DNA from 2 places in the Desulfosediminicola sp. genome. Region 1 is predicted to be linked to the other one. Evidence: riboswitches for the same ligand, from Rfam matches in the RefSeq annotation. Region 1 holds a riboswitch; the other holds the start of a gene.
The links. A riboswitch is a leader RNA that binds a small molecule or an ion and turns the genes downstream of it on or off. The one in region 1 is predicted to bind cobalamin.

Region 1 (16,535 bases):
AACCTCACCTTCACTGATTGAAGGATAACGTTTCAGCACTCCCGCTATCTCACTGCTTGGCCAATCCATATCCCACTGAACATGTTCTTCCATACAGCGATCATGGTCGTCTATGGCTTCATTGATCAGCGAGTCCCTGAGTCGTTCCGCCTCATGAAATTTCTTTTTACTTTTCAGATCAGAACCTTTTCGCTCTGCCAAAAAGTCATAAATATCCTCTAACGGTTCCAGCCGCATTACCTTGGCAAGATACTTAACCTGGCGTTTTCGTGCCCCGGCCTTCAAGCCTCTGCAGTTGCGTATTTCCTCTTTAAGCTCGTCAGTGCAGGGAAGCTTTTTCAATTCATTATCGGAAAACTCAGCGAGTTCCATCGCCACCTGCTCCGTTTGCTTAAACTGCCTCTTTTTCTCAGACCTGCTTATGTTTTCTTCCATAAATGATTAGTCTTGCAGAGCATCAGGCCCAAAAGCCGTGCCATGCATTATGTTAACTTTTAAAATTTATAATTCAGTTAATTTCACGATTGATGACTCGTAGTCTTCCGGCTTCTCCAGCCCCAGCAGGGTACAGAGAGTTGCTGCGATATTGGCAAGACCCGGACCCTCTACTCCGGCGAGTTCGAATTCATTGTTACCATTATAATCTTTTACTATAAACGGCACAGGGTTTTTGGTATGAGCCACCATTGGAGCCCGTTCGCCATTTTTCTCTGTCCACATGCAGTCTGCATTCCCATGATCTGCTGTGATTACTGCTATGCCGCCAGCCTTTGCGATCACTTTCAGCAATCTCCCTAGACACATGTCAACCGCTTCAACAGCTATGCGGATAGCCTCCGGCACGCCGGTGTGACCCACCATATCACAATTGGCGTAATTGAGCCTGATGAACTTTTTCTCACCGAGCTGAACCTGCTCAATCACCTTGTCTGTTATCTCAGCGGCCTTCATCCATGGGCGCTGATCAAACGGCACCAGGTCTGACAGTATTTCTTCGTATTTTTCAAGTGTTGGATCAACGTAACCTGACCTGTTCCCATTCCAGAAATAGGTCACATGACCAAACTTCTGGGTTTCAGATATCGCATAGGAGGAGACACCGTTGGCACAAAGATATGCGCCAATGGTTTTATCAATGGCTGGCGGTTCAACAAGATAGTTCTTAGGAATTTTGGCATCACCATCATACTGCATCATGCCCGCATAGAAAACATCCGGGCTCCGCTTTCTGTCAAAATCTGTAAAGTCTGCCTCTTCGAAAGCTCGCGAGATCTCGATGCCGCGATCACCCCGGAAATTAAAAAAGACAACCCCGTCACCATCCTCTATGGTGCCGACCGGTACATCATTTTCCGTAACGACAAAAGATTGCATATACTGGTCTGTTATATCAGGATCTTCGTCATAGTACGTCTGAACAGCTTCCCTGGCACTGGTAAAATGACGCCCCTCTCCAAGTACATGAGCTTTCCAGCCATATTCCACAATATCCCAATTCGCCTCATAGCGGTCCATGGTAGTTATCATCCTGCCGCCACCTGAAGCAATCCTGTAATCTTTGCCGCCCGCCGAAAGTTCGGTAAGCTTTTCTTCCAATGGCACAATATAACTCAGGGCACTCTTTGCCCCCACATCGCGCCCGTCGAGCAAAGGGTGAACCCGGACCCTGTCCACACCTGCGGCCAGGCAACCATCCAGTAACGAATACAGTTGTTCGATATGACTGTGAACATTGCCATCTGAGAGCAACCCTATAAAATGGAGGGTTCCACCCTTCTCTGCCCGGGCCAGCAGACTCTTCCAGGCGTTGCCGCGAAAAGCCTCGCCAGACTCCAGTGCGTCATTGACCAGCTTGGCCCCTTGTGCAAAAACACGACCAGCGCCCAGGGCGTTATGCCCTACTTCGGAGTTCCCCATGTCTCCGTCACTTGGCAAACCCACCGCTTTACCATGGGCTTTCAAGGATACCATCATCTTTTCCTGAAACAACCGGTCAAGAACCGGGGTATGTGCAGTGTAGACTCCGTCACGTTCATCCCTGGAGCCAATACCCACACCATCCAGAATTATCATTACCACTGGCCCTGGGAATTTTGTATATCCTTTCAATTGTTCTAATTTAAGGGCTTCCATCATATCTCCTTTTCATTCTGGTTGGTTTACAAGAGAAGCAGAATATCAAGCGAAGGTGCGAACCAGGTCATCATGACCAAGTCCCGTTATTATTGAAATGAAAACACATTTTGTGGCGTCACAGATACCACGAATATAAAGTATGACGCAACACAGGATACAGCCTGTTGCCTCAATCTGTTGGTAATTCCCGCCATCCACCAGTTCAAACCTCACATATTAACTGTTCGACATCCACCCAGCTCTGATTCTTAAACCTGTGACTTTAGCTATTTGTGGATGTAGCCGTCAAATTAAGCGAACATTTCCGAGAGATCCTGCCAACAAATGTTAGTTTGGCTCCGTATAAGTTAGTATTGTTCTTGATGCCAGCTGTTTTTAGGTTTATCAATGTTTCTAATTCTGCTATTGTCAGCATCATGTATCGCTTATCAAGCGAATGCTGCAAAAATGTAACATCCACAGAGAAAACTCGGTTTCCGCCACCGCTGAATTCAAGAGAGTAACAGCACTTACAGATTTATATGTTAAACACTATTACAGCATCACCAAGCCTGGCAATACGGGTATCCGCCGAAAAATTATGGATGTTCAATTCATTGCTTCAGGCAGGAATACACGTTCAGTCGGAATCAGAGACCTCAATAGGCGTTTTTTTAAAACAGTTACCAGGATTCAGTGAAGATTATATTACTGAACAGATACAGACAATTTTCCTGAATGGCACAGCCACTGACGATCTGGCAACACCGTTGGTCGGCGAGGCTCCTGTACTTGCAATATCCGCGGCGATGCCGGGACTTGCCGGCGCGATTTTCAGAAAAAACAGCCTCCACGCTGCTTTGAGAACCACAAAGGGACCTGAGAACACCACGTTCAACAAACAGCAGATTACCGTTTGTCTTAAGCTTTTCAATACTATAGCAAGAGATCGCGGCGAAGAGATGCTACGCCTTGGCGTTTTGATTGACAGCTCCGCTATACAACAATTTTTCTCAACCCGCTCTTCCACTCTGCAGCACATTACCAGTATCACACTGAATAACGAATCGATAACAGAACCTGAAATGCTCTCTTTACTGGAGCAATATGACAGGTTGAATATACAGGTAGTATGACGTCATGACATCCAAACCACAAACCCGGGATATGCTGGGGCGCACAACCCTTACTCCCGTACCGGAGGCCAGATCGATACTGCTCGACCAGCTGCAAAAGATCTCCCCGGAAACAGAAACTATTCGTATAGAAGATGGCCTGGACCGGGTCCTTGCACAATCTATATTCTCCGCAGAGAACCTTCCACCTCACCCGCGTTCAGTCATGGACGGTTTTGCTGTCTGTGCCGCAGACACTTTTGGCGCAAGCGAATCTATGCCTTGCTATCTGCAAATCACCGGCAACGTCGCCATGGGGGAAATGCCAGTAGGTGAAGTACAGCGTGGCTGCTGCTTCAAGATCGCCACCGGCGGCTTTCTGCCCAAAGGCGCTGATGCGGTGATCATGCACGAGCACACGGTTCCCGTCGATGAGACCATGATTGAAATCGTAAAAGGCGGTGGACCTGGCACAGCTATCATCGGCGTTGGCGATGACATTCGCGAAGGTGAAGAGGCCCTGAAGCCCGGCCACTTGCTCAGACCACAGGATCTTGGCCTATTGGCTGCACTCGGCATAACCCAAATCAAGGCGTATCGCCAGGTACGGGTAGGCATTGTCTCAACCGGCGATGAAATAGTCCCCCACTCCGAACAACCGGGTCCCGGCAAGATTCGAAACATCAACAGTGTGGCTCTCGTTGGCCTCATTTCAAGGGCCGGAGCTATTCCGACAGATTACGGTATTGTCTCAGATCAGCGTGAGGTGTTCTTTCCTGTTCTTGAAAACGCTTTAAAAGAAAACGACATCGTGCTCTTTTCCGGCGGTAGCTCTGTCGGTGTACGCGACCTTGGGGAACAGGCTGTAGAATCTCTCGGGCCTCCGGGAATATTGGTACACGGAGTTAAGCTTAAACCCGGAAAACCCGTTCTCATAGGCTTGAGCGGCACAAAACCTGTTTTTGGGCTTCCCGGCCATCCGGTGTCCGCACTGGTTTGTTTTGATTTATTCGTTGCACCAACTATCAAACAACTTTCTGGTGAAGTTACCGGACCGAAACCGACAGCAACGGTGACAGCAAAACTTTCCAGAAATCTCAACTCTGCTGCAGGTCGACTCGACCTGGTTCGTGTGCGGCTGATACAAGAGAAGGGATCATGTATAGCAGAACCGGTCATGGGTAAATCCGGGGCCATATCAACCCTGTCACGCGCGCATGGCTATTTTTTGATTGATGAAGACAGCCAGGGAGTCACCCAGGATTCTCCGGTCGAGGTATATATCTACTCATGAGCACACGAAATATTTACGTTAAGAACACTCCCCTGCAGGAAGCCCGCGATAAATGGTTCAAGGCTCTGCAAGACAAAGGATTCTTTTCCAGAAATCGTTCCGAGATCATTGCTGTCGATGATTGCCTCGGCAAAGTCACAGCGGAACCTGTATTTGCGAGACGCTCTTCCCCCGCACACAACGCAGCGGCAATGGACGGAATCGCAGTACACTTTGCAGATCTGGCCTCCGCCAGTGAAGCATCGCCAGTTCAACTCTCACCTGAAAAATTCCAACAGGTGAACACCGGCAATGCCATACCGGAAGGTTGTAATGCAGTGGTAATGATTGAGGATGTACATATCCTCGACAACGGCTCAGCAGAACTTCACATGCCGGCCACTCCCTGGCAGCATGTCCGAACCATCGGTGAGGATATCGTTGCCACCGAACTGATTCTGCCAGAGGGACACCACATCAGGCCGATTGATCAGGGAGCTATGCTTGCCACCGGCATCACTGAAGTAGCTGTCCAACGCAGCCCAAAAGCCACAGTGATTCCAACTGGTAGTGAATTGATTCAACCCAACCAGGAACCAAAGCCAGGGGAAATCATTGAATTCAATTCCCGCATTCTTGCCGGTTACCTGCAGGATTGGGGTGTCGATGCCAGCCGGTCCCAGCCAGTGGCTGATAATCCGGAGGCATTGCGTGCCGCATTGACTCAAGCCGCCGCAGAAAATGACTTTGTGGTCATGAACGCAGGTGCTTCCGCAGGTACCAAGGATTTCAGCTCGACAATTCTCGCCGAGATTGGTGATGTCATTGTCCACGGTGTTGCCATCAAGCCCGGGAAACCTGTTATTCTGGCTCTTATTGGTGATACACCGGTTATTGGCCTTCCTGGTTATCCTGTATCCGCTGTTCTTACCATGCGGATTTTCATCAGACACCTGGTGAGCACCCTGCTCGGGAGGGAACTTGATGACCACGGTACGATTGAAGCTGTCATGTCCAGGCCCGTCCACTCTGCCATGGGAGTAGATGAGTTTGTCCGTATAACCCTGGGCAAGGTCGGCGATACCCTGATGGCAACCCCTGCAGGCAAAGGTGGCGGAGCGGTAATGTCATTGGTTCGTGCAGATGGACTGCTTACTATCCCCGTCGGTAACGAGGGCGTCGGTGCCGGTGAAAAGGTGCAGATTGAGCTGGTTCGTCCCCAGGCTGAAGTAGACGCCACTCTGGTCTTCATCGGCAGCCACGATAATATTCTTGACCTGCTTGCCAACCAACTGCATCAGCAGCGGCCCTACACCAGGATTTCCTCAGCCCATGTCGGTTCCATGGGTGGAATAATGGCCATTCGTCGTAACGAGGCCCATCTTGCCGGCTGCCACCTGCTCGATGAAGCTACCGATGAATACAACATTCCATTTATAAAACGACTTCTTCCCCGGATTCCACTGCAGCTTATTAATCTCTGCTATCGCGAACAGGGGCTGATTGTACCGAAAGGCAATCCGAAAAACATTCAATGCTTCCAGGATATGGTTGATGACGATCTTACCTTCATTAACCGTCAGGGAGGAGCGGGAACGCGCCTGCTGACCGATAAAATCTTAAAAGAATCGGGGATCTCTCCGGAGCAACTCAACGGTTACTACCATGAAGAATACACCCATATGAGCGTTGCCGCTGCTGTCGCCAGCACCAGTGTCGATGCAGGCATGGGCATTAGAGCTGCGGCCGTTGCCCTGGGCCTCGATTTCGTACCGGTTGCCGAGGAGCGGTACGATCTTATCGTTCCACAAAAATTCCTCGCCGACCCGAAAGTAATAAAAGTACTCGACCTCATTCGCAATGGGGAAGAATTTCATAATAAGATACTTGCCCTTGGAGGTTATAACCTGCGTGATACCGGCAAGGTTCTCTATGAACAGGGTGAATGATCCCCCTGTGCGAATTTAGCCTTTTCAGGCTATCTCAGGTAGAGACATCAGCACCCTGAAGTAAACGAATGAAACTATTTATAATCAAAAGACATACACCTGGACAGGGTAAATCTAGAACCCATTATTAGGAGGTTGTTTATGAAAGACAGAATTTTTAGGGTAAACCTCACCGACATGACCACTTCGGTCGAGGATGTACCGGAATCCTGGGCAGGACATGGCGGACGAGGCCTTACCTCAACCATAGTTGCTGCAGAAGTTGATCCGACCTGCCACCCGCTGGGACCCAAAAACAAACTTGTTTTCGCTCCGGGTCTGCTCTCGGGTACAGTTGCGGCCAACTCCGGCCGTCTCTCTGTCGGTGGCAAGAGCCCTCTGACAGGAACTATCAAAGAGGCTAACGGTGGTGGTACCGCCGCCCAGTTAATGGCTCGCTGCGGTGTCAAAGCACTGATCCTCGAAGGACAACCTGCGGATGACAAATGGTTCAGCCTCGCCGTTACCCCTGAGGGAGTAACTATTGAGGAAGAAACCGAACTCGTAGGCAAAGGTAATTTTGCGGTTCTGGAGACACTCTCCACTCGTCTCGAGAACAATCCGGCCATTATCACTATCGGCCCTGCCGGTGAAATGAAGATGGCTGCTGCGAATATTTCCATCAAAGATCCGGATGGCGGTATTCGCTCCAACGGTCGTGGTGGCCTTGGCGCGGTAATGGGTTCCAAACGCGTGAAATTCATCTCTGTAACCCCTGGCGATGCCAAGCTTGAAATTGCTGACCCGGAAGCCTTTAAAGCAGCAAACAGAACTTTTGCCAAAGCACTGGTTGATCACCCGGTCAGCCAGGCACTTGGCCAGTATGGCACCAACGTTCTGGTTAATATCATCAACGAGTCTGGCGGCCTGCCGACCAAAAACTTTACCCAGGGCCAGTTCGAGGGACATGAAAAGATCTCCGGCGAAACCATGCACGACACCATCAAGGAGCGTGGCGGCCGCGTGAAGCACAACTGTCACCCTGGTTGTGTTATTCAGTGTTCCCAGGTGTACCACGACGCAGACGGCAAAAAGCTCACCTCGGGTTTTGAGTATGAGTCTATCTGGGCTATGGGCGCAGACTGCTGTGTTGACAACCTTGATCATATCGCAATGGCTGATAAGCTGATGGATGATATCGGTATTGACTCCATCGAAACATCAGTGGCATTCGGTGTTGCCATGGAAGCCGGCATCCTCGAATTTGGTGACGGTGAAGGCGTTTGTCGTATGCTGAAAGAAGATGTCGCTACCGGCACAGGATTAGGTAGAGTAATTGGTAACGGTGCCGGTTCTGTTGGCCGTACCTATGGTGTTACCCGTGTTCCGGTTGTCAAGAACCAGGCTATCCCTGCATACGATCCACGCGCCATTAAGGGTATCGGTATCACCTATGCTACCTCCACCCAGGGCGCAGATCATACCATGGGCTACACCATCGCCACCAACATCCTCAATGTCGGCGGCGCGGTAGATCCACTTACCAAGGAAGGCCAGGTTGAACTTTCCAGAAACCTGCAGATCGCCACTGCGGCCATCGATTCCACCGGAATGTGTCTGTTCATCGCTTTTGCAGCGCTGGATAACGAGGAGTGTCTGCCTGCTCTTATCGACCTGCTCAACGCCCGCTTCGGTATCAGCCTTACTGCTGATGACGTAGTAAATCTTGGTAAATACATCCTGAAGACTGAAAGAGAATTCAACGAGAAAGCCGGTTTTACAAACCTGGATGATCGTTTGCCTGAATTTTTCTACAATGAGCCTCTGTCACCGCATAACGTTGTATTTGATTTCAGCGGCGAGGAAATTGACACCTTCTGGGACTTCTAATGAAAATCAAGGTCAAACTCTTTGCCTACTTTCGGGACAACAGGTTCATGGAAGAGTTCAGAGACTACCCAAAAGGTACCACTGTCGGCAATGTGGTTGACGGTCTCGACATAGACAGAGAGGAAGTTGGTGTGCTCATGACAAACTTCAGGCACACCAGCTTCGAAGCTGAACTGAAAGAAGACGACATCCTCGCCATCTTTCCAGTAGTTGGTGGTGGCTGAAGCTGTCATTCATCACAATTTATTTGTATTGTCACGTATTATCACAAGCCGGGTCGCTTTTCTGACCCGGCTTTTTCTTTTTTCATTTCCTCAACACCCTTCTATAAAAGATTTTGATTTCCGAACACACTCAAAGTGAATAACCTTTTCATTTTGTTTACTTTTCAGTTGATACACGAATCTACTGTGTGTTAGAGTGCCGTAAATTAGTTATTATTCCCATCTTCGGCCTATTGAGGACAATCCGCATGGATTCCACCAGAGCGTTGATACTTGAGTGCAGGTCCAGCTCTCCGGATGATGATACATTCATTTCAAGGGTCAACGGACTTGTCGCGCAATATGGCAATTCTGTCTATCCCGCCCTTTTCGAAACTCTGACCACTCTCGACCTTTCGCAGGCAACTGCAAGAGACTACTGGCAACTCATTGTAGCCCATCGTCGTCATCTGATGGATGCTCTTGGCAGAGAGGTTGATCTGCTCACTGCCACGAGCGATTTTCTGCAAACCTCTACCAAACTTCTCAACGACCCGAGACTGGTCGATGTTTCCACTTATGAAAATGTTGTCACCGACTCAATACACGACAAGCTTACCGGCCTTTACAATCGTCCCTATTTCGACGAAACCTACGAGCAACAGGTATCGCTGGCAAAAAGATATGACACAGAACTTGCCGTACTTTTCCTCGATGTGGATGATTTCAAGGAAGTCAACGACAGTTTCGGTCACCTGGCCGGAGATTTCGCACTGCAGAAAGTGGCCAAAATTATTCAGGATGAGAAACGTGACAGTGATATAGCTTCAAGATATGGAGGCGAAGAGTTTGTTCTTCTCATGCCCCATACCCAAAGTGATAGCGCATCTATCCTTGCCGAACGTATCCGGAAAAAAATCGAGCTCACAGAATTTGAATTTGACGGTAAACATTTCAGCCTCACCATCAGCGGTGGTCTCGCGTCTTACCCTACAGACGCCACTGACCCCAGGGATTTACTGACCATGGCTGACAAAGCTGTATACCGGGCCAAGGGAGCAGGGAAAAACAACATATCTCTTTTCAAACAGGACAAACGCAAGTATCTCCGCGTTGGGATGGAACGCGAAGTCCTGCTGAAGAGTTTTGACTTCGTTAACGAACCGTACACTACCTTCAGCAGTAAAAATATCGGAATAGGCGGCATGTTACTTTCCGGCTCCACGCCGCTCCCGGTTGGCAGTATTCAGAAGATGAGCGTCCCGGTTAATGGTGGAGAACCTTTAATGCTGATAGGTAAAGTGGTTCGCATCTCAGAACCACACCCATCATTATTTGAAATCGGGATGAGTTTCTCCCTGAAAGAAATGACCAAGCTGGCCAACTCAGAAATAGCCATATTCCTTCGGAAAAATAGTGTCGAGGAAGTGCCCAAAACCCTTGAACCGGCCTACTCATAGCTGCATCGGCCTTATTTTTTACAGTTCCGGAGCTTATACTTCTTAAGCCAGACACGGTGCCATCGTTTTCAGGCCAGATAAAATTTCTGCTGTCCTTCCAGGGCACAAGTGGTAAGCTAATTACAGATGTTGCTTAAAATAAACCATTTGTTTGTTTTGTAACTTGCATGGCATCATGAAAACTTTACACGTCAATGTCAGGGGTCGGGTGCAGGGCGTATTCTATCGAGATTATTCTAAACGCCAGGCAGATTTACTGAATATCAGAGGCTGGATACGCAACATGCCTGACGGCTCCGTAGAAGCAGTCATCTCCGGCAATGATTCAGACGTGGATCAAATGATCGAATGGTTTCAAATGGGCTCCCCACTCTCCCACGTCACCTCCGTTCATGCCGAAGAGGTGTTCTACACTGAAGATCTGAACAACTTTGAAATCCGTTATTACAGGTAAAGTGTGCTACTCGACATTTCCCATTTCAATCTCTGGGTCAGAACCGAAACATCCGATGGTAAACGGATAGATTCCCAGCTTCTGCACGACATCAATCTGCAGATAGCGAAAAATCAGACCCTAGCCTTAGTAGGGGAATCTGGTTCCGGAAAATCCGTTACAGCTCTGTCTGTTTTACGCCTGCTCGAAGAAAGTTCCACCATCCGCACTCAAGGATCAATTCTCTTTGAGAATTCGAATATCCTCAAGCTTCCGCCGCCGGAAATACGATCCATACGAGGCAATAAGGTTGCCATGATTTTCCAGGAACCGATGACCTCGCTCAACCCGGTTTACACCATTGGCAATCAGATGATTGAACCGCTCCAGCTCCATAGGGGTATGAACCAGATAGATGCGGAGCGGGAGGCAATTCAGCTACTCGGCAGGACAGGCATAACTGACCCGGAGACCCGGATGAGAAGCTACCCTCATCAGCTCTCCGGGGGGCAGCGACAACGGATTATGATCGCCATGGCTCTTGCCTGCCGACCACAACTGCTCATTGCCGATGAACCTACTACTGCGCTCGATGTAACGGTTCAGGCCCAAATTCTGGCTCTCATCAAGGATCTGCAGAGGGAATTTGAGATGTCAGTGCTGCTCATAACTCACGATCTCTCGCTGGTAGAAAAAGTCGCTGATACACTGGCGATAATGAAAGATGGCAGGATAGTCGAGTCAGGCAAATGCAGCCGGATTCTCACTCAGCCCGAGCATCCATACACCAGGCACCTTCTCTCATCGGTACCATCGGACCAGCCAGGGCCAAAACCCATTAGTCCCCCAATCCTTGAAACCCGCGATTTAAGCTGTACATTCAGCATCAACGTTGGTTGGGTTAATCTCTTTAAACGTAAAAAACGTATCATCCGTGCAGTAGACAAAATCACCTTCACCCTGCATAAAGGAACCACCTGCGGTATAGTCGGAGAGTCCGGTTCCGGCAAAACGACCTTAGCCATGGCTATCCTGAAACTTGTCAAAAGCACCGGCATAATAGATTTTGATGCAGTTGATCTGCAACAGCTGTCAAACAGGGAGATGCGAACGAAGCGTAGCGACATTCAGATAGTCTTTCAAGACCCGTATTCCTCCCTCTCCCCCCGCCTGACCGTATATCAGATACTTGAGGAGGGTCTTGTTATACATTTCCCCGAAAGCGATCGGGAAGATCGAATCAACAGGGTTTACGAGGCGCTCGAAGAAGTTGGTCTCGAACCGGAAATGGCCCATCGGTATCCCCATGAATTTTCTGGTGGCCAACGCCAGCGTATCGCCATTGCCCGGGTAGTCATATTAAAACCACGGCTACTCATTCTGGATGAACCCACCTCTGCTCTTGACGTCACCATCCAGGCCCAGATCATAGAGCTACTGAAAACCCTGCAGTCGAGATACAATATGAGTTACATTTTCATATCCCACGATTTGCGGGTTATCCGGTCGATCTCAGATTATATTGTGGTTATGCAGAACGGGCAAATGGTCGAATCGGGGCCGGCTCATAAGGTTTTTACCGCACCGGAAAAAGAATATACCAAAACACTTTTCTCGGCAGCCCTGGAAGCTCCTGCTCCTGCTCCTGCTGCCAGCTAAAGTCCACCAGAAGCCAGTCAGGCAAGCTACACCTGACTGGCCTGTACAGAATCACTCTGCAGCCTATTCGGCCTCGCCATCCACCTTCCTGGTGCAGCGATCTCCACGAATATCATCCTTGAAGAGGGAGTAGCCCCTCTCCATGGCGCAGAAATCTCCACACATTGTACAGGTTTTCTCGTTTTCCGGCGTTCTGCTTCTACGGATCTCTTCTGCCTGCTCCGGGAACATCAACAGCTTGAAATGCTCTTCCCAATCTGAATCCCGCCGGGCCTTGGCAACTCGTTTTTCCTGTTCCCTTCGTTCTGGGTATTTTGCAATATCTCCAATGCGTGCAGCGAGCCGAGTGGCCCTGATGCCCTCGCGCACATCCTGCTCATTCGGTAAGGCCAGATGTTCGGCAGGAGTTATATAGCAGATCAGGTCGGCACCATGTCGAGCCGAATTAGCCGCACCAATGGCTGCGGTAATATGATCATACCCTGCGCCCGAATCAGCAGGCAGCGGACCAAGTACATAGTATGGTGCACCTCCGCTCATCGCTTTTTCGAGCATAATGTTGCCCTCTATTTCGTCTAGCGGTACATGGCCAGGACCTTCAACCATCATTTGACAGCCCATCTCCCGCCCCAGTTCTGCCAGTTCACAGTTTATGATCATCTCGGCCATCTGAGCACGGTCATGGCTATCGTGGATTGCTCCTGCTCTGATACCGTTGCCCAGTGACAATACCGCATCATATTTCTTCATCAATGCGCAAACTCTGTCAAACTGTTCGTATAACGGGTTTTCTTTCTGGTGATATTCCATCCAGGAGACCATAAACGTACCTCCCTTCGATACCAACCCACCATATCTGAACCCCTGTTTTCGGAGTCGTTCGATAGAGAATCGATTGATACCACAGTGGATAGCCATAAAGGAGATACCGTCCTGCAACTGACGCTCTATCAGTTCAAAAAGGAACTCACTGTCGAGTTTATTCGGGTTACGATATTTTTTAGCAGCTTCTGCAAATGCCTGGTAGAGAGGCACGTTGCCGACCGGCAGGTTGCACTCGGCAAGCACTGCTCTTCGAATTGCATCAAGATCGCCGCCGGTTGAAAGCTCCATAAGGGTATCAGCTTTTTCTTCCTCCGCTGCTTTTGCCTTTTTTATCTCGAGATCAACAGAGGCGATATCAGATGAAGTCCCTATAGAGGCGTTGACCTTGGTACGTAAGCCCTTGCCTATGGCAACTACCTTCTGCTCCGGTCGATTCGGATTGCATGGCATGACAATGTGGCCATATGCCAGGCCTTGGCGAATTGCCGCTTCATCCACGCCCTCATCTTGTGCAGCCTGCTTCATCTGCGGGGTTACAATACCTTCCCGCGCTAGTTCCAACTGGGTTTTCATATCCGCTCCTTAACGTTATTCATTGCGGTATACATCGCTCGCGGGCATAAAAAAAGTCCGTGCAATGGCATACGCCACTACACGGACTTTTCTTGAGCAATAAAGTCGTTATCTCATCCAGGCAGGTCTTCTGACTCGCGAATCATCCTCCGGCTGCGCCTTCCCGCCCCACCTCTCACAAAGAGTGGTATGACAGTGGCATTGTGCAGCCATCGTCCCCGCATACAGCGCCGGCCCAACGTTACGGATTCTCACCGTATTCCCTTTTCACTCCCCTTGCTGAAAAAATTGAAGAGGAAGCACCTGAATAAGCCGATACGTTATGATTTATCAATAAGCTAGAACAATTACATAAACTTGTAAAGGATACTCTATCATTTAGGGTTGAGGATTGAGATGACGGGACTCTTACGATGAGTTACTATCTTTAGGTTAGATGGCTTTGCGTAGCTGTCTCTTTAGCTGGTCCGCCATGACAGAATTTCAAAAACGTGCGCTGCAAAAATAGCAGCACCAATGAGATAAATTACACTTAGAATATGTTTCCCCAGGATTTTCTCAGCTCTGTTCCTCACTCACCGGGTGTTTACCTGATGCTCGACAGCAAATCTGCTGTGCTCTACGTCGGCAAGGCAAAGGATCTGTTCAAACGTCTCGCATCATATGCCAGACATAATGGTTCTGATTACAATAAGACCACCATTATGCTCAAGTTCGTTTCCTCGGTCGACACCATCATTACCAGAACAGAGAAAGAAGCTCTGATCCTTGAAGCCTCACTGATAAAAAAGCATAAACCCAAATACAACATCATTCTCAGGGACGATAAAAATTACCCTTTTATCAAAGTTACTGCTGACGAGGAGTGGCCACGCGTCATGATGGCCCGTAGGAGGAGAAAAGATAAAGCCCGATATTTTGGCCCGTACAGCTCTTCATCCGATATGTGGTCAACTTTGAAGCTGATATCTTCACTCTTTCCGTTGAGAAAATGTAAAGGTGGCACCTTGAGGCCCAGAAAACGACCTTGCCTCAATCACCAAATGGGCAAATGTCTTGCCCCTTGCGCGGGCTACGCAGATGCCAGGCATTACCAGCAAAACGTTGAAAACGTTATCATGCTGCTTGAGGGACGTAATAAAGATCTGATCAAAAAGCTGACCGAAAAAATGGAGTTTGCTGCAGAAGCACTGAATTTTGAAGAGGCAGCATCATTACGCGACCAGCTTAAAGCTTTGAACCGAACCCTGGAAAAACAAGTCGTAGCCAGCCAACAGAAAAATAATCGAGACGTCTTTGGATTCACCAGGAAAGGTGCCGCTGTAGCTGTCGCCATCCTCTTTATCAGGGACGGACTGATAAGTGGTAGCCGGAACTTCTTTCTTGAAGAACCCTACGGAGAAGATAGTCGAATTCTCGCCCAGGTAGTCAATCTCTTTTACGATCAGGATTCATATCTGCCCAAAGAGATCCTTCTGCCCTTTGAACCCGATGATCTTCAGCTTATCAATGAAAAACTGACAGATCTGAGAGGGACAAATATTCAGATGTCTGTTCCACAACGCGGTGACAGAGTTAAGCTGCTCAATATGGCTCAGGCTAACAGTGATCAAGTATTTGCCACTAAAGAGAAAAAGGAAAAATCCTGGGAGAGCCTTGCCCGAACGATTCAACAAAAACTTCAGCTGCAACGTTCGCCCGAACGCGTAGAATGCCTGGATATTTCAAATACCAGTGGAAAACTTGCCGTAGGTTCGCTGGTCTGCTATGAACAGGGAGAGCCGTCCAAACCCAATTTTCGACACTATTCAATCAAGACCATTGACGGACCGAACGACTACGGCATGATGCGAGAAGTCCTGCAACGCAGGCTCAGTCGAGGAATTGAGGAAGAGAATCTGCCGGATCTTTTTGTTGTGGATGGTGGTAAAGGTCAGCTGAGTATGGCCCTTGCTGTTGCTGACGAACTTGGCATACGTGACCAACTCGATTGGATTGGTATCGCCAAAGAACGCGAAGACGAAGGCGAAAAGCTCTATAAACCCGGCAGGAAGAATCCAATAATACTGCCAGCCCATAACCCTGTTTTGCTCTACATGATGCGAATCCGAGATGAATCTCATCGCTTTGGAGTCACTTTTCACCGCAGGATCAGGAATAAGACGAGTTTTCTTTCAGAGCTTGACCAGATACCCGGTATTGGTCACGAGAGGAAAAAATCACTTCTCAAGAACTTTGGGAGCTTAAAACGGATACGCGAAGCCACACCTGAAGATCTGACCCAGGTCGACGGAATCGGCAACGACCTCGCCAGACAGATATACGATCATCTCAATAAGTAGATGATCGTTATCCTATCATTTTATTTATCGTGCTAATTTCAGAGCATCAAGCTGGGTTTGATTATTTACATAATCATACACCCTGAGACTATTCGATGTTGCTGGTCCTAAAGGGGTTGACCAGATCTCGTAGGTCACGCCTTCTTTTAAAATAATGCTACCACCGGAACTCACTCTGCCGGTAAAGTTCTGTCCGTATGGTAAAGTAGTCGATGTTCGAATAGTTATGCGTTCTCCGCAATGGGTAATAGTGGCGGAAACCGATTGTGACCCATAATTTTTAAGATCGAGCACCCCTTGCCACTGTCCTGCTAAACTTGGGCCTATCAGACCATCCTCGCATTCTGACTGGCTTGAAGTACCTCCTCCCCCGCCACCATCATCACTGCTACTGCTACCGCCCGCACCGATCGCCAGAGCTCCGAGACCTATAGCTGCGGCTCCACCAAGAACTATCCACTTGGTTTTGCCACTGCCACTCTTACTTTCCTTAGGCTCGGCCGGTTGATATCTTTTAGCCGACTTATCAGTAACCTCATTTTCTACATCAACCTTACCATTTTTATCGTCCGCAATTGCAGTCGCAGGCAAAGGCTTTACCAGACAAGTTATTAAAAAAATACAGGAAAACGCAATATAGAGAATAGTGTTCACCACCTCGTGAATTCTTTGTCGAGAAATTTTGAACATGCACTCCCTCCTTTTCGCCCACGAATAGC
Region 2 (16,535 bases), on a different contig from region 1:
GTCCCTTCGACCGTGAGCGGCAATTACCGCCGGAGATTGAGGCAAACATTCTGAAAGCCTACAATCTGGACAAGCCGGTTCATGAGCAGTACCTGATTTATCTTGGCAACATACTCAAGGGTGATTTCGGTCCGTCCTACAAGTATCTCGATTTCACCGTTACCGATCTGATTGTCGCCGGTTTTCCAGTGAGTCTTCGCCTCGGTCTTATGGCGATCACCCTGGCGATGCTGATCGGCATAACGGCCGGGACCATTGCGGCCCTGAAGCAGAATTCAGCTTTTGACTATATGGTGATGGGTGTGGCAATGACGGGTATAGCTATTCCCAACTTTGTCATGGCGCCAATTCTGGCACTGGTATTCGGGGTCTATCTTTCCTGGCTACCTGTTGCCGGGTGGGGTGGTGGAGCCTTGCAGTATCAGATATTGCCGGTCATCACTCTCGCTTTGCCGCAGATTGCCTACATTGCCCGCCTGACCCGGGGTAGCATGGTTGAGACCATGAATTCCAATTTTATAAGGACCGCACGGGCGAAGGGACTGGCAGAGAAGATTGTTGTGGTGAGACATGCTTTGAAAGGCGGCCTGCTGCCTGTGATCTCATATCTGGGACCAGCGACGGCAGCGGTTATCACAGGCTCTGTTGTTATTGAGTCGATCTTCGATGTGCCGGGCATTGGCAGGTATTTCGTCAACGGGGCGCTCAACCGCGATTACCCTGTGGTCATGGGCGTGGTGATTTTCTATGCGGTCTTGATTATGGCGTTGAACTTGATTGTGGATCTCATTTACGGATTCCTGGATCCGAGAGTAAAGGTTGAATAAGTGGCTAATACAACACCATCCAAACCATACATGAGGGACCAGCTTAACGGGCTGGATATACCGGAAGCGGTCAAAGGGCGCAGCCTGTGGCAGGACGCCTTACGTCGTCTGCTCCACAACAAGGCTGCCGTCGCCTCGATGATTCTTTTGGGCATTATCGTGCTATTGGCCATTTTTGCACCGTTTCTTTCGTCCTGGGCCTTTGACGAACCTGACTGGGGTTATGATTTTCCTGGCGCACCGAACGCAGAGCTTCAGCACTGGTTCGGTACGGATGGCAACGGTCGTGATCTTTTTGTGCGAACTCTGTACGGTGCCAGAATCTCCCTGATGGTCGGCATTATTGCCACCACGGTCAGTCTGCTCATTGGTGTTACCTATGGAGCTACGGCAGGTTTCCTGGGAGGCAGGGTCGATAACGTCATGATGCGTATTGTAGACATCCTGTATTCCCTGCCGTTTATGTTTTTCGTTATCCTGCTCATGGTCTTTTTCGGCAGAAACATTTTCATGATCTTCATCGCTCTGGGTGCGGTGGAGTGGCTTACCATGGCCAGGATTGTCAGGGGGCAGACCCTGTCGGTGAAGAAAAAGGAATTTATTGAGGCAGCCCACGCAGTGGGTGTCTCGAACTGGAAGATTATAACGCGGCATATCATCCCGAATGTTCTGGGGCCTGTCATTGTCTATATGACCCTTACCATCCCCCAGGTCATTCTCACCGAGTCTTTTCTCTCCTTTCTCGGCCTTGGTGTCCAGGAGCCGCTGACCAGTTGGGGTGTGTTGATCTCTGAAGGTGCCAAACAGATCGAGTCTGCGCCGTGGATGCTGTTCTTCCCGGCACTGTTTCTCGCGATAACCCTGTTCTGCTTCAACTTCATCGGGGATGGTCTGCGTGATGCGCTTGACCCCAAGGATAGGTAATTATGCTTCTTGATGTACAAAACCTGACGACACGTTTTTATACCCACGACGGTGAGGTCTGTGCTGTCAATGATGTGAGCTTTTCTGTTGAGGCTGGAGAATGTCTCGGGATTGTCGGGGAGTCCGGCTCGGGCAAGACCCAGGTTTTCATGTCGATCATGGGGTTGCTGGCCAAAAACGGCAAGGCCGAGGGAAAGGTGTATTTTGACGGCACGCAGATCCTCGACCTGAAAGCGGCAGATCTGAATACTCTTCGTGGAGTGGAATTTTCCATGATCTTCCAGGACCCGATGACCTCACTCAATCCGTATCTCAAGGTCTCAAGACAGATGACCGAGGTGCTGATGGAGCACAGGGGGATGAGTGAGGAGGATGCCACCGCCGCTTCGGTCCGCATGCTTGATCTTGTTGGTATCCCGGAGTCGAGAAAGCGGATTACCATGTATCCCCATGAGTTTTCTGGCGGTATGCGACAGAGGGTGATGATTGCCATGGCTCTATTATGCGAGCCGAAACTATTGATCGCAGACGAGCCGACAACAGCGCTCGATGTAACGGTTCAGGCCCAGATTCTCGAACTCCTGGCTAAGCTTGGTAAAGAGCTGAATATGGCTACGGTTATGATTACCCATGACCTTGGCGTGATAGCGGGACTCAGTGACCGGGTTCTGGTTATGTATGGCGGCAGAATTGTTGAGCAGGCCAGTGTCCATGAGATCTTCAACGATCCACAGCACCCGTACACCAGGGGATTGCTCGATTCCATGCCTCGGCTTGATGATGAGGGGGCAGAAGCCCTGCATACCATTGCCGGCCAGCCGCCAAACCTGCAGGATCTTCCTGGTGGCTGCAGCTTTGCACCACGCTGCGAGCATGTGATGGCTATCTGTCAGGCTGAACGGCCGGAGTTAAAGGAATCCGCTGGCGGACGTAAGAAGGCATGTCATCTGGAGAAGTTGTAATGACGGAAAAAAAAGAAAATATATTTGAAGAGCAGGCGCCTATCCTCACCGTCCGGGGGCTGAAGGTCTATTTTCCTATCAGTAGTGGCAGACTGTTTTCAAAACCAGTTCCCCTGAAAGCAGTCGATGATGTCAGCTTTGATGTCTATGCTGGAGAGACCCTGGGTATCGTCGGTGAGTCCGGGTGTGGCAAATCGACCCTTGGCCGGGGCGTGCTGCAACTGTTGAAACCGACCGCCGGTGAAGTGGTCTGGCACGGGAAGAAGATTTCCGGGCTTCGATCGCGGCAGATGATTCTGTATAGAAAGGATTTGCAGATCATATTTCAGGACCCACTGGCCAGCCTGAATCCGAGAATGACCATCGGTGATATTATCGCTGAACCGTTGACTGTGCACTATCCGGAACTTACGGCAGAAGAGCGGAAACAGAGGGTCGAAGAGATAATGGATCAGGTCGGTTTGCTGCCTCTGATGATCAATCGCTACCCCCATGAGTTCTCTGGTGGCCAATGCCAGCGTATCGGCGTGGCGAGGGCGATGATTCTGCGTCCGAAACTGATAGTCTGTGATGAGCCTGTCTCTGCCCTGGACGTTTCAATCCAGGCCCAGATCGTAAATCTCATTCAGGAGCTTCAGAAATCTTTCGGGCTCTCGTTGATATTTATCAGTCATGACTTGTCGGTTGTTCGTCATATCAGCCACAGGATCATGGTGCTGTATCTTGGTAACGTGATGGAGATCGCAGATAAGAAGGGTCTCTATGATGATCCCCTGCATCCATATACCAAGGCGCTCATTTCAGCAGTGCCTCTGCCTGATCCGGAAAAAGAGAAGAAGAAGCAGCGTGTTGTGCTTGAAGGTGACCTCCCTTCTCCGGTTTCACCACCTTCAGGTTGTGTTTTCAGAACACGTTGCCCGATTGCCCAGCCAGTCTGCGCCAGTAAAAAGCCGACCTTGCAGAATGTTCGTGATGGTCGAATGGTTGCCTGCCATTTCTGGGATAAGCAATAAATTACAAAATACAATTAGATCACCTCAGTAGTTGAAATCTGTGAGCCCTGATGAGAAGTCTCATCAGGGCTCAGTGTTTTATTGGGAATCACTATCTTCTTAAAAATATCGTAAATACAGCAGCCTGGAAGTTGGTTTCTGGAAACCACACCATGGTTTCCAATTTGATAAAGGATTTATTGGCAATATGCCTGTTTTGGTCTATTGGGTGGACCTGCTGGTGCGAAGGCTAAGAATATCAGGTCTATTTCTGCTAATGTGCTGAATTATCATTTTTAAAAATATCGATAATTCAGGTCGGCTGGTCGGGAAATAGTCTGGAGGGGTACTTCAAAAATATGTGAAGCCCTAAAAGCAGATCAGGAAAGGCCCAGAAAGGCTTGGCAGGAAAGCAGGTTTCGATGAGGGAACGGGATGATAGTCCCCGCCTGGAATCCTCGAATTCATCAGAGTTATTTTTAAGGGTGCGTAGAATTTTGTATTGAGCTGCAACTGCCCATATGTATGAAGGGCTATATCTCTTTTTTAGGTATATGAGACAAATGGCTTTTAGGCTCAACCGGTTGCGGCGAATAGTTCACTGGAGTTGTTTGGTCAGACTGGTTTTTCTCGCATATACTGCCTGACCTGGTTTTGGTTCCGAAAAGAGGTGTCGGCCCGTGAAAATATAGTTCACCGAGAAGGACTCCTGCCGCTCATCGGGCTTGAAAGCCCTTGCAAATGGCTTCACTCCGTTGATAGACTCAAGTAGCATCATGTTAAATTTTTCTACACGGGTGGGCTATCTGGTGGACCAGGGCAGGGCCCTGTGTTTTCGTGATTTTCTTGCCTTTTCGAGAGTGCTCTTGTATCTTTGCCTCTCGTTGATGTGCAACCAGTGAGGGAAGCAATTCACTGTATTGGTACCGTTTTTAATAACCAACCTCTTGTCCTCTGCTGTAGTCCCCTGCCACTTATGTCCGTGTAGAAGGGTTTGCGAATTCAGAAAAGCCTTACGATCTCAAATTCATGTGAAGCGTATGGGTATGGTTGCCTAATTCCAGGCAAGATGTAGTCGTAAGCAGGAAATCAAGAGTTAATTTTATAGTTTATGCTGATGGAGGAACTATGCAATTTGCTGTTCTGCAGCTAACAGGCTGCGCCGGGTGTGAAGTCTCTCTTTTGAACGCAGGAGACGAACTCGATCTCGCTAAACTCGCTTATATGCCGCTGGTGGTTTCCACCCATGATGTTCCGGAAGTTGATATATTGCTCGTAACCGGTGGTATCAGAACGGATGAAGATCTTTTTAAGCTCAGAGAAGCGGCGAGCAAGGTGAAAAAAATTGTTGCCGTAGGTACCTGTGCTATCTCAGGCGGTGTTGCTGGCCTTGGAGACCGCCATGATATCAGGAAACACTTTTTGGCGACAACCCATCAGGGCCGGGTCCCCAGAATGTTGCCCAAGTGCAAACCGATTGATACTGAAGCTGAGGTGGATATCTACCTTCCGGGTTGCCCGCCGGTACCGGATCTCTACGTGAAGCTTCTTAATGACCCAGGATCCCTGAAGACAACCTCGATTGTATGCAAGGAATGCGGCAGAAGAAAACCGAAAGACCTGAGACCTACCAAACTCACTGAATCTATCCACAAGGATGAGGATCCGAACGTCTGTCTGGTAAAGCAGGGGCAACTCTGTGTGGGCACCTCGACCAGAAACGGTTGCGGTGCGCCATGTCCTAAAGCTGGTTTCCCTTGTGTTGGTTGCCGGGGACCTTCCAATAATCTCATTGAGAAAGATGCAAACGCCTGGTTTGAGAGTCTTGCAAATGTATTCCGGCGGATGACTGATATTGATCCAGAAGAGATTAACGAGGCACTGAGGTCCCCGCACCTCGCGCTGTTCCTGTTCCAGTTTTCCGACTATACCGAAACAGAACTTGAAAGTCGTCCAAAGGAGAAGGTGCTGTAAAAAATGTCTACTACAATTCAATTTCCGATTTCCCGAATAGAGGGCCACGCTAAAGTTGTGGTGAACCTCGATCATGGCAAAGTCCTGAACGCTCGCTTTCTTGCGCAGGAATACAGAGGTTTTGAACAATTTCTAAAAGGGATGCCAGCCGAGCAGATGCCGGTGATTGTCCCACGGGTATGTGGCGTCTGTTCCACTTCTCATCATCTTGCGGCGGTGGAAGCGCTGGAAGATGCCTATGACGTCAAACCTCCCCCTGTTGCTGAGAAAATTCGTCATTTGATGATGGTTGGCCAGCTGGTACAAAACCAGGCAACTTCACTGTTCTTTTTTACCCTGCCGGATAAACTACAGGCCACCTCAATTTTCGGAGCCGATGAAAGTGCAAGTAAGGATGCCCTCGGCAGTATCAGCAAAAAAGCCATGGCTGTCCGCAAAATTGGTACCGAGTTGATTGCCATAGCAGGTGGCCAGTTCATTCATCCTGTAAAAGCTGTTGTCGGCGGAGTTGTCTCTGGTATCGACAAAGCTGCGGCCAAAGAAATGCGCAAGAAGATCAAGGCCGCAATTCCCATCGCCTGCAGTCTTTTTGACGAATACTGGCAATTGAGTCAGAAAATGACCAAAGCAGTTGGCGACTGGGAAGGAGACGACCCTTTTTACTATATGATTGCTGTGGATAAGAATGATCCGACCCGCCCGGTTGATCATGTGACCATGCAGAAATCGGATGGCTCAGAGACCGTTACTTTCAGGCCGGAAGATTTTCGTGAGAATCTGCAATTTCATCAGGTGCAGGACAGCTTTTCCGCCAAGACTTCATTCAATGATTTGCCCATTCGCGCTAACAGTCTGGCACGTATGAACCTGATCGAGTCAACGGGCACGCCCATTGCCAACGGTTATCTTGAGCGTTTCCGTGTACAGTTCGGCTCACCTGCCCACCAGATTCTGCTTTTTGACCTCTGTCGTGGAATTGAACTGATTAATGGTCTTGAGCGTGCGGACAGGCTGCTGGCAGAGAACCTGATGGATGGTGAGATGAGTGTACCTGTAGAGCCGCGCGATGGTTTTGGTTATGGCTTGGTTGAGGCACCTCGGGGACCGCTTATTCATCATTATCAGATCGAGAATGGTCTGATCGTTAACGTGGAGTTTGTGATTCCAACAGTGCATAACAACTTCTCTATCGAGCGGGCCTTGACCACCATGGCCAAACGTTTTGTCCATGAAGATAGAATAGATATGGGCCTCGACAGTGCAATGGGGTGGGTCGTGCGGGCTTTCGATCCATGTATTGCTTGCGCGACCCATTAAGTATTCGAAAAGCGTTCTGTGGTTGCTGCAAGCTATAGGTTTTGAAGCAGCATGGAAATCGCATCAACATTTGAAAGCGGCACAACCGGATAATCGGTTGTGCCGCTTTTTTTTTTTCAATCCAGTCGATAAACTGATCAGCAGGAAAGGATATGTTATAATGGCTGGTTCTGGCTGAATCAGCTGAAAAGCATTGAATACGAATATAGAGAATTTTGGAGTGATAATGACAAAGCAACGGTGCTCATGGTGTGATATGAACTCCCCTGAATATATCGACTACCACGACAATCACTGGGGCGTGCCGGTCTATGATGATCGGTTACTGTTTGAAATGCTTGTTTTGGAAGGAATGCAGGCAGGATTGTCCTGGCTTTCGATTCTTAAAAAGCGAGAAAATTTTATCCAGGCTTTTGACAATTTTGAGATTGCGGTGGTTGCACTATATGGTGAGAAGAAAGTCGCAGAGTTGCTTGTGGATGCGGGAATTATCCGCAACAAACTGAAGATCAATTCGGTAATTACAAACGCAAAGGTATTCCTGGAAATTGCAGAAGAATTCGAAAGTTTTTCAAAGTATCTCTGGGCTTGGGTAGGCAATAATCCGCTACAGCACGAATATAGTGATAGACAGGAAATACCTGCCAAAACAGAGCTTTCTGAAAAGATTTCAAAAGATCTCAAAAAGCGGGGGATGTCATTTGTTGGGCCGACAATCATCTATGCATATATGCAGGCGATCGGGATGGTCAACGACCACGACCCAGGCTGTTATCGCAGGGAACAGGTTGCTGCCCTGGCAGGCCCAGCGCAATAAACGGGTCGCGGGTTTCCTGCCAGGCTAAAATACTGAATCAGTAATTTGCAACCCCTTCCGTGGGACTACACAGGATATCGGTGATGGTTTTGTATACATCACGCAGGTAGACGACTCCCAGCACCTTGCCTTCTGTACCAATCACCGGCATTCTGCGCATTTGTTCCACCAGCATAATGTCGGCACAGCGCATGATGGAATCGTTGAGGTTGATCACCTGAACATTCTCGGTCATGATATCCCGAACATGCAATGACCTGGCGCGTTCAGTTCTGTCAGCGCGCATTGTCTCCCAACTTGAATTATCGTCCATCAGTCCATCAAGATACATATACGAAGGGATAAGCAGTCTCAGGATGTCTGTGGTGGAGACGATACCGACCAGTTTCTGTTCACTGTCCAGCACTATGATGGCGTTGAGTGATAAGCCGTGGGAGCGTCTTGAGTGTTTCATGGTCTCGATTGCGTCGAGAACGGTCATCTCAGGAGTCAGCCAGTTATCTAACGGCTCCATTATATCTCGTACTTTCATGCAACCTCCAGATGATTTTAAAAGGTCTATCCTGTGAAGGGTGAGAGGGCAAGAATCGATAACTGCAGCAATTAATTGTTATGACAGCATGATAGCATAGGAATGGCAAGTTGATCAAATTTAATACTCAAAAATATCAGTAAAATAGAAATTATGCTACCCCCCGTCTTCTCCCTGGGTAAAACTACTGCGATGTAGTACAATGTGCTGAAAATACATTCAAACCCGATACAGCAAGCGGTTGCCCGGTTTTGTTCAGGAAAGATGGAATGGCCAGATTACAGGGATCAGCAGCGTGCCGGCCAGCACCACAAATATGTTCAGCGGGATGCCCAGCTTGAGGTAGTCCTTGAACCTGTACCCGCCGGGACCGTAGACCATCAGGTTGGTCTGGTAGCCGACAGGGGTTGCGAAACAGGCGCTGGCACCTATGCAGATTCCGATGATAAAGGGCTTTGGGTCAACCCCGATTCCAAGTGCGGTAGAGATTGCAATGGGCAGCAGTAATACGGCGGTGGCGTTGTTGCTGAGTATCTGGGTTGAGATAGAGGTGAGCAGGATCATGCCCCCCAGGACGAGGGTGGGGGACATATCCGAAAAAAGGCTGAGAAAGGCTTCGGCATAAAGCTGGCTGGTGCCGGTTTTGGCCATGGCTGCACCAAGGGCGATGGTGCCGGCAATAAGCATCAGCACATCCGCCTGCAGTGCGCGGTACGCGTCACGCATCTGCAGGCAGCCGGTGATGATCATCAGGAAGGCAGCGGTCAGGGCACAGGTCATTATGTCGGCAAAACCAAGTGTCGCGGTCACCACCATGCCTATGAAGTTCACTATCGACCAGATGGCTTTTCTCTTGTGAACAATCTCTTCGTAGACGTCTTCAATAACGATACATTCCTGATCGGAGCGAATAGTGTCGAGCTTACTTTCAGAACACCAGATTAAAATGATATCGCCGGTCTGCAGGCGAATATCATGGATTTGCCTCTCGGTAAGATGAAGGTTGCTCCGCTTAACGGCGATGATATGCACATCAGGGTCTTTGGCCAGGTCAGTGTTTGCCAGTCGCCTACCGCGCAGGGGAGAATGCGCGGAAATTATCAGCTCCACCACTATAGGCGCATCCTTTTGTGCTCCCAGCAGCAGCCCGGTTTCAGAAGAGGGCAGTTCGACCTCCTCATTATGCAGGATAGCAACCAGGTCATTGAGTGAGCTCTTCACCAGCAGGATATCATCGCCTGTAATGGTTATGGTATCTCGTCCCGGATAATAAATGTGACTTTTATTAATAACCTCGAGTACCTCAAGGTTGGGGTGCTTGTCGCGAAACAGTGTGTTGGCGGGCTTGCCCACCAGCTTACTGTCCGGGCGGATCTTGAGTTCAGCAAGGTACTGGCGATGGGAGCCGTCTTCGATATTGCAGATCGGGTTTGCCAGTTCAGGCAATACGCGTGGCGCTGCTATAAGCAAAAAGAGAATACCCATAACGGCTATGGGCGCGCCGATAATAGAGAGTTCAAACATGGTGAGCGCACCGTAGCCATATTCATTGCTGAGATCACTGATGATGATATTGGTGGAGGTACCGATAAGGGTACAGGTGCCGGCAAGAATAGAGGCGTAGGAAACCGGGATCAGGAACTTTGAAGGGCTCAGGCCAAATTCACAACACATTGCCATCACCACCGGGATGAAGAGGATAACCACCGGAGTATTATTGATAAAAGCAGAGGCGATGGCAACGGTTATCAGGATCAGGGTGAGGGCCAGCAGAGAACTCCCATTTGCGAAATGAATTACCTGTCTGCCAAGGAACTCAACGCCCCCCGTACGCATCATTCCCTTACTCACCACAAACATGGCACCAACGGTGATAACGGCGGGATTGGCGAAGCCGGCGACTGCCTCTCGAGGAGTGAGGATACCGCTGACCACCAGGGTCACCATGATACCGATAGCGGTCAGGTCCACCGAGATTTTCTCAGAGATAAGCAGGTAGAGCGTTACAATGAGTAGCGCGGTGATAATCCAGGTTTCCATACCAGGTCCTCTGAGGATGCAGGTGTACCTTTTAGCCGGCGATGTTGTCCGGTGATTTTTTATGACAGGCTATGATGTTGATGAATGAAATAATTATCATTATTTAAGTGATGTGAAGTACTCCTTTATGCGGCGCATCATTGGTGCGTGATCTTCCCTACTGAGAATTGCTTCTATGAGATAAGGACCATCTATCGTGCAGGCGTGGTGAATGGCCCGATTGAGTTGAGCCGCAGTCTGAACACGGACACCGGGACAACCCAGAGCTTCCGCATACGCGACATAATCCCAATGGGCCAGGTTGTAGTAGTCTCTGTGTTGATCGAGGGCGGCGAGCATCTTGTAATATCCATTGTTTAAAACAAGCACTATCGGTTTGTGGCCCTGGGCCACCAGGGTAGAGAGTTCACTGCCGGTCATCTGAAACGCTCCGTCGCCAACCAGCACCAGTGGCCGAAGATCAGGAGCTGCCATTGCTGCCCCCAGGGCGCCGGGAACAGCGAAACCCATTGAGGCGTAGTAGCCGGGTGCCATAAAAATATCCGCGTTGAGCTCAAGCCCTGCAAACCAGGCATCGCCGACATCAGCAAGATAGCTGAATTTCGATTGATCAATGGTTTTCAGACATTGAATCAGGGCCACGGTATTGAGCGGTGCAGATTCATCTATATCTACTGTTGCCAAAGTTTTATCTTTCACCAGATGGACTCCCGGTTTTCTGGCACTATCCGGTCTGGTGCTCGCCAGGAGTTGCATAAGCGGGGCTATGGGGAGCTGGGGATAGATGTGGTGTGATATCCGAACCTCTGAGTCGCGAATTTCGAGTATGTTCGAGGATTCGAGGTGAGCGGTCCAGAAGCCGGTATTAACGTCTGAGTAGATTACCCCTACAGAGAGAATAAGATCAGCACCTTCGAGAGTCTCACGGGCGAGTTTGCTCCCCATTTCTCCCATATAGATGCCGGCAAAATGGGGGTGGGATTCTGGGAATGCCCCTTTGCCCATTACAGAGGAGACCACAGGAAGCAGCCACGATTCGGAAATGGTGCGAACTGCATCCATCAAGGCGTGCCTGCGAATACCAACCCCGGCGTAGAGCACAGGACGCCGGGCCTTTTCAAGGGCGGCAGAAATTTCACCGGCTGCCTCAATGATCGCGGCGGTATTGACAGGTCTATCTTGATCCGGCGCGGATGGTTTAGGAGGAGTCGGTATTTCGACTGAAGTCATGTCGATGGGGATTTCAAGGTAACCGGGTCTCTTCTCAGCCAGGCAGGCGGTGAGTACGCGATCAATTTCGTCTGCTGCGGTTGCTGCTTCGTTAAGTGCTGCTGTGGCGCAGGTAACCTCTTTGAATATTCTATGCTGACTGCCATAATCTTTTACAAGGTGATGAAAAGAAGGCTCAGTTTTTCTCCCGCAGACATTAGGTGCGCCACTGATGACCACGACCGGTGAATTTTCGGCATAGGCCATGGCCATCGGGTTGATCATATTGAGGCCGCCGACGCTGTAGGTGGTGAGCACGGCACCAAAACCTTTGAGTCGGGAGTACGCATCTGCAGCAAAAACACAGCTGGGTTCATGAGTGCAGACAACTGTTTGCATGCCATAAGCAGCCTGTTCCGCGTAGAGAGGAAGGGCAAAATCACCAGGAATGCCAAAAGTACAACGAACGCCGTACTGTTCAAGGCGACTGAAAAGATAATGAGAAAGTTTCATTATTTCTCCCTGTAAGATGGAAAGGTAAAAGAGCACGTACCTTAACTATACTTCATTTTTGGCAGGCTCAAGAAATGACTTGGGGACGGTAGGAGGAGGGCAGAATAAAAAAAACGGGACATCAGGTAAAATCATGATGCCCCGTGGCGGGTGTTCAGGGTTGTCTGAGCTAGATATCCGGGTTCTTATCGTATCTCTATTCCTGCCTCGTTGGCGGCATCGGCGATATGGGAGACAAATATTTTAGCGAAGTCATCATTTGACCCGAGCCCCTGCAGTATCGGAGTTACTTCATAACCTGCCTGGACCAGGATAGATTTCCAGGAATCCTCCTCATCACCTGCCATATCGTTGACAGCATGGTCTCCGGCAACGATCATAAAGGGAACCAGGGTTACCTGTTTTTTATCTGATTCTTTCATCTGGGCGAGCACGTCTTCAACGGACGGAGATCCTTCAACAACCCCAATATACGTTTCGATGTCAGGATAGAGTTCGCGCATTTTCTTCTGGGTTTCGGTATAGATGCCAGTCGACCAGTATTTATTGCCATGGCCCATATATACCAGCATGGAGTTATTTTTCCGGGCCTGTTCAACGTTGCCGGCCAGGGTCTGAATAACCTTGTCCACATCCTCATGGTATGGGTAGATGTCGCCGGGCTTACCGAGTGCCGGACGGCCCATAACAATAGAATTAATAGGCTTCCAGCGTTCTTTCATGGTGTTGATGGAGCCCAGCGCATTGACGTATTGCTGCAGGTCGTATGACTGCTCCATATAGAAAATGTGGGTGGGTTGGACGATGATGTTGGTGTAGCCATCTTCTAACAGATCTCCAACGGTGGCGATAAAGTTCTTTACATACAGCACTTCTTCGGGGATCCCTTTGTCGAGCCACTGCTGAGGCTCTGCCTGTCGTTGTTTCCAGACCCGGCGAATAATGTTTGAGGTGAAGGTGATGCGGACCTCGGTTTCCGGATAGGCACCCCGCACTGCATCGGTGATATTGGTGATCGATTGTAAAGCGGCGGGTACGGTGCTACCGAAATGGGCAACGACTATGGCCGTCTTGGGGTTGGCATGGTTGCCGGTTTTGCCTGAAGAAAAAGCACTGGTGGAGCTGAAGAGAAGCAGCATGAGGGTAACTGCAAGATACAATGAGCGGCTGAATTTCATAAAATTCTCCTGGATTGTGGCCGGGTGTTCCGAACCTTTACGTTGATCAGAATGATCAAATGATTCGGGGATGCCCTGTATCACCACGTATCTAGGTCAATTCTCCTTGTCCACGGAAGAATCGTCTCTGTATTCCAGGCAGGTCTTCTGACTTCCGGATCAATCGTTTACTGCGTCTTCCCAACCAGGAGTGATGAAATATTGCAAACTCCATAAACGGCCAGTGACATAATTGCAGTAATTGTCCCCGGTTACAGCGGCGGGCCCGTCCCTGATTTACACAGGGTTCCCTCTTCGGCACAAAGGCACCTGAAAACAGCAACATTTTGAATGGAGAAGGCTCAAAAGTCAATATTTATTTGACAATGATTAGGAGCATTTGTGGTATGCAGACGCGGAGATGGGTGGCAGGAATTGGGCTGCCGGATGGGAAGTAAACTCCGGCAGCCTGTAATGTGTGAGGCGGGAGTACGGGAAGATACCTGTACCTTTACTCCTCAGTCAAGGCTTTGGCTGTCTGCAGGTAGTTGTACTCTGAAATGTTGATCCAGGCTCTTGCCTTGGCCATATATGCACGCTGGGACTCAAGTACTTCTTTAAAATCCGGATTTTCAGCTGCATATGAATCATACAACTCATCTGCAGCCTGTTTCATGGCCTTGAGAACAGGTGTCGGAAAGGTCTTCACCTCGATATTCGGGTATTCCGTTTTCATCTGGGCCCAGGCGTCTACGCTGCCTGCAAAATTATCGGTATACATATCGGCGGTGACCGCTTTCATGGCGGCTATCAACATGGTCTGATATGATTTGGGCAGTTTTTCAAAGGCGTCCTTGTTGATCAGAAATTGCAGCTCTGTGGCAGGTTCATGCCAGCCGGTATAGTAATATGGGGCGATCTTGTGAAAGCCCATTTTGATATCCATGGCGGGGCCAACCCACTCAAGGGCATCGATTGTGCCGCGATCAAGAGAAGTATACAGTTCACCCGGGGGGATATTGGTTACATTGACACCAAGTTTGGCAAAGACTTCACCGGCCAGCCCTGGAATACGCATTTTGAGGCCATTCAGGTCTTCAAGGGAGTTAATTTCTTTCTGGAACCAGCCACCCATCTGGACACCGGTATTGCCACCGGGAAAGCTCAGAACACCAAACTTGTCATAAGTCTTTTTCATTAATTCCATGCCACCGCCGTGGTAAAACCAGGCATTCTGCTCATTGACGTTCATGCCAAAAGGTACGGTGCAGAAGAAGACCGTGGTGATATCCTTACCTTTCCAATAATAGGAGGCGGTGTGTCCCATTTCATACTGGCCGCCTTTGGTCATATCGAGGATACCCAGAGCCGCTTTATGCTTTTCGGCCCCTTCAACACGAATGACAAAATTGCCGTCACTCATTTCTTCCACCATCTTGGCGAGATTTAATGGCGCTGTGGCAAATGGGGTGAGGGTTGAGGACCAGGTCATTGCAAGTTTCCAGCGGATTTTCTTTTCTGCCAGTGCAGATGTGGCAGGGAGGGTGCAGATGGTCAGGGCAAGACAGAAACTAAACAGACGCAGAAACACTTTCATGAGTTCTCCTCCTTTGGATGAAAGGCTTAACTTCAGTTGAAGAAGTAGCTGCTAACATACCTGAAATGAAAATGACAACGATGCTGCTGTAGTTACCTGGCAGAACCCCCAAGCCGATTGGTTCCGGCAATCGGTCGATAACTGAATATAGGTATATACCCTTTATTGGTCAGGTAAAAAAGAAAAAAAGAGGTCGTTGTATGTCAGGGAAGAGGCTTGAAGCGAGGTGGAACGGTTGAATCGGAAATGCAGAACAAAAAAGGTCAGACCATTGCGAAAATAAAGGTCGTACCAATGCGTGCAATGTGATCGGAACTCAATATCAAGGGGTTGGCCGTGGACTGTGATCTGCTGATCTTCAAATGTTTAGAGGCGAAATGGTAAAACAGTAGAATATCTAGACGAAAGGCAATGCACTGGGCGAGATGTGGTAACTTGGTATTATGGAAAACCTGGTTTCTATCTGAAATGGCGTGAAAAGTGTTGTTTCTCCCATGCTTCTCGGATAATATGTCAGCCGATTTCAGATGATATATTGTGAGTCTGTTTGCGTTGTCATATGCTCTTCTTCCTGTTCTGGTGGTGCAGCAGGTTTTGGTGATTATACTTCCAGTAATTCAACGTCGTTTTGCATGCTGCCGCCATCCATATCATCTGTTGTCAACATACGACGGTAAACGAGATCATGCTTTCAGGTTGTTTTTGCTTAGAATAAAACGGAGAGACTATGTCGACCAATTTGTATATCACGGCCACAGAAGAGCGGAGTGGGAAGTCGGCTGTTCTGCTTGGAGTGATGCAGATGTTGCTGAAATCAATTGATCGGGTTGCCTTCTTCCGTCCGGTGATTCAGGAACCAGAGCCGGGTTGGGAAGATCCGGTAATCAATCTGGTCATTGAGCACTTTGATCTGGATATTAACTACGAAGATGCCTACGGCCTCACTCTTCAGGAAGCGCAGGAGTTGAGCAACTCCGGCCAGGAGGCATTGCTTCACGACATCATCTTAAACAAATACAACGCACTCAAGGCAGAGTTTGATTTTGTTCTCTGTGACGGCACCGATTTCCGTGGCAAGGATATCGCCTTTGAATCAGCACTGAACACAAGTATTGCGGCTAACCTCGGTGCTCCGGTTTTACTCATCTGTTCAGGCAGGAAGAAAGAGACTGAAGAACTGGTACGCCTCACGCAATTGAGCCTGGATACTCTGGCCGATGAGGGTGTCGATGTGATGGCCTGCATCGTCAACAGGGCGGCGGAAGATGTGCGGGCTGAAAATTTCAGCAGAGTGAAGGCAAGAAAAGGACAAGCGAGTCTGCCGCTCTATGTCATTCCAGAGCATCATGAGCTGAGCAATCCAACTGTCGGAGACGTTAAGCGTTGGCTCGGTGCCCGTACCATGTACGGTGAAGAGGGGATGACCACCCTGGTGGAAAACTATGTGGTAGCTGCCATGCAGATCGGCAATTATCTCCAGTATATCAAGCCGGGTTCAATGATCATCACCCCGGGCGATCGAAGTGACATCATTCTCTCCACCATCGCATCCCGGCTTTCAACCACGTATCCGGACATTTCGGGAATCATACTGACAGGTGACCTGTTGCCGTCGGAGAATGTCTTGCGACTCCTGCAGGGGCTAAGCTCAACGGTACCGGTGCCGATTCTTTC

Region 2: another riboswitch for cobalamin. It lies ahead of ACN5NT_RS00665 (sirohydrochlorin cobaltochelatase); the one in region 1 lies ahead of thiC (phosphomethylpyrimidine synthase ThiC).

The regions. Positions count from the first base shown of each region.
Region 1 covers NZ_JBLXGE010000003.1:438,688-455,222, forward strand. The annotation lists gene yjgA (ribosome biogenesis factor YjgA) at 1-435, opposite strand, end outside; gene gpmI (2,3-bisphosphoglycerate-independent phosphoglycerate mutase) at 502-2,133, opposite strand; gene ACN5NT_RS07415 (hypothetical protein) at 2,658-3,251, shown strand; gene glp (gephyrin-like molybdotransferase Glp) at 3,256-4,524, shown strand; gene ACN5NT_RS07425 (molybdopterin biosynthesis protein) at 4,521-6,452, shown strand; gene ACN5NT_RS07430 (aldehyde ferredoxin oxidoreductase family protein) at 6,594-8,321, shown strand; gene ACN5NT_RS07435 (MoaD/ThiS family protein) at 8,321-8,545, shown strand; gene ACN5NT_RS07440 (GGDEF domain-containing protein) at 8,794-9,984, shown strand; gene ACN5NT_RS07445 (acylphosphatase) at 10,160-10,438, shown strand; gene ACN5NT_RS07450 (ABC transporter ATP-binding protein) at 10,442-12,076, shown strand; gene thiC (phosphomethylpyrimidine synthase ThiC) at 12,140-13,474, opposite strand; cobalamin riboswitch at 13,577-13,796, opposite strand; gene uvrC (excinuclease ABC subunit UvrC) at 14,014-15,816, shown strand; gene ACN5NT_RS07465 (hypothetical protein) at 15,841-16,506, opposite strand.
Region 2 covers NZ_JBLXGE010000001.1:147,581-164,115, reverse strand. The annotation lists gene oppB (oligopeptide ABC transporter permease OppB) at 1-827, shown strand, start outside; gene ACN5NT_RS00710 (ABC transporter permease subunit) at 858-1,751, shown strand; gene ACN5NT_RS00705 (ABC transporter ATP-binding protein) at 1,751-2,713, shown strand; gene ACN5NT_RS00700 (ABC transporter ATP-binding protein) at 2,713-3,726, shown strand; gene ACN5NT_RS00695 (hypothetical protein) at 4,834-5,679, shown strand; gene ACN5NT_RS00690 (Ni/Fe hydrogenase subunit alpha) at 5,683-6,996, shown strand; gene ACN5NT_RS00685 (DNA-3-methyladenine glycosylase I) at 7,223-7,813, shown strand; gene ACN5NT_RS00680 (HPP family protein) at 7,851-8,345, opposite strand; gene ACN5NT_RS00675 (SLC13 family permease) at 8,601-10,385, opposite strand; gene ACN5NT_RS00670 (alpha-keto acid decarboxylase family protein) at 10,485-12,107, opposite strand; gene ACN5NT_RS00665 (sirohydrochlorin cobaltochelatase) at 12,293-13,285, opposite strand; cobalamin riboswitch at 13,405-13,613, opposite strand; gene ACN5NT_RS00660 (TRAP transporter substrate-binding protein) at 13,776-14,861, opposite strand; gene pta (phosphate acetyltransferase) at 15,589-16,535, shown strand, end outside.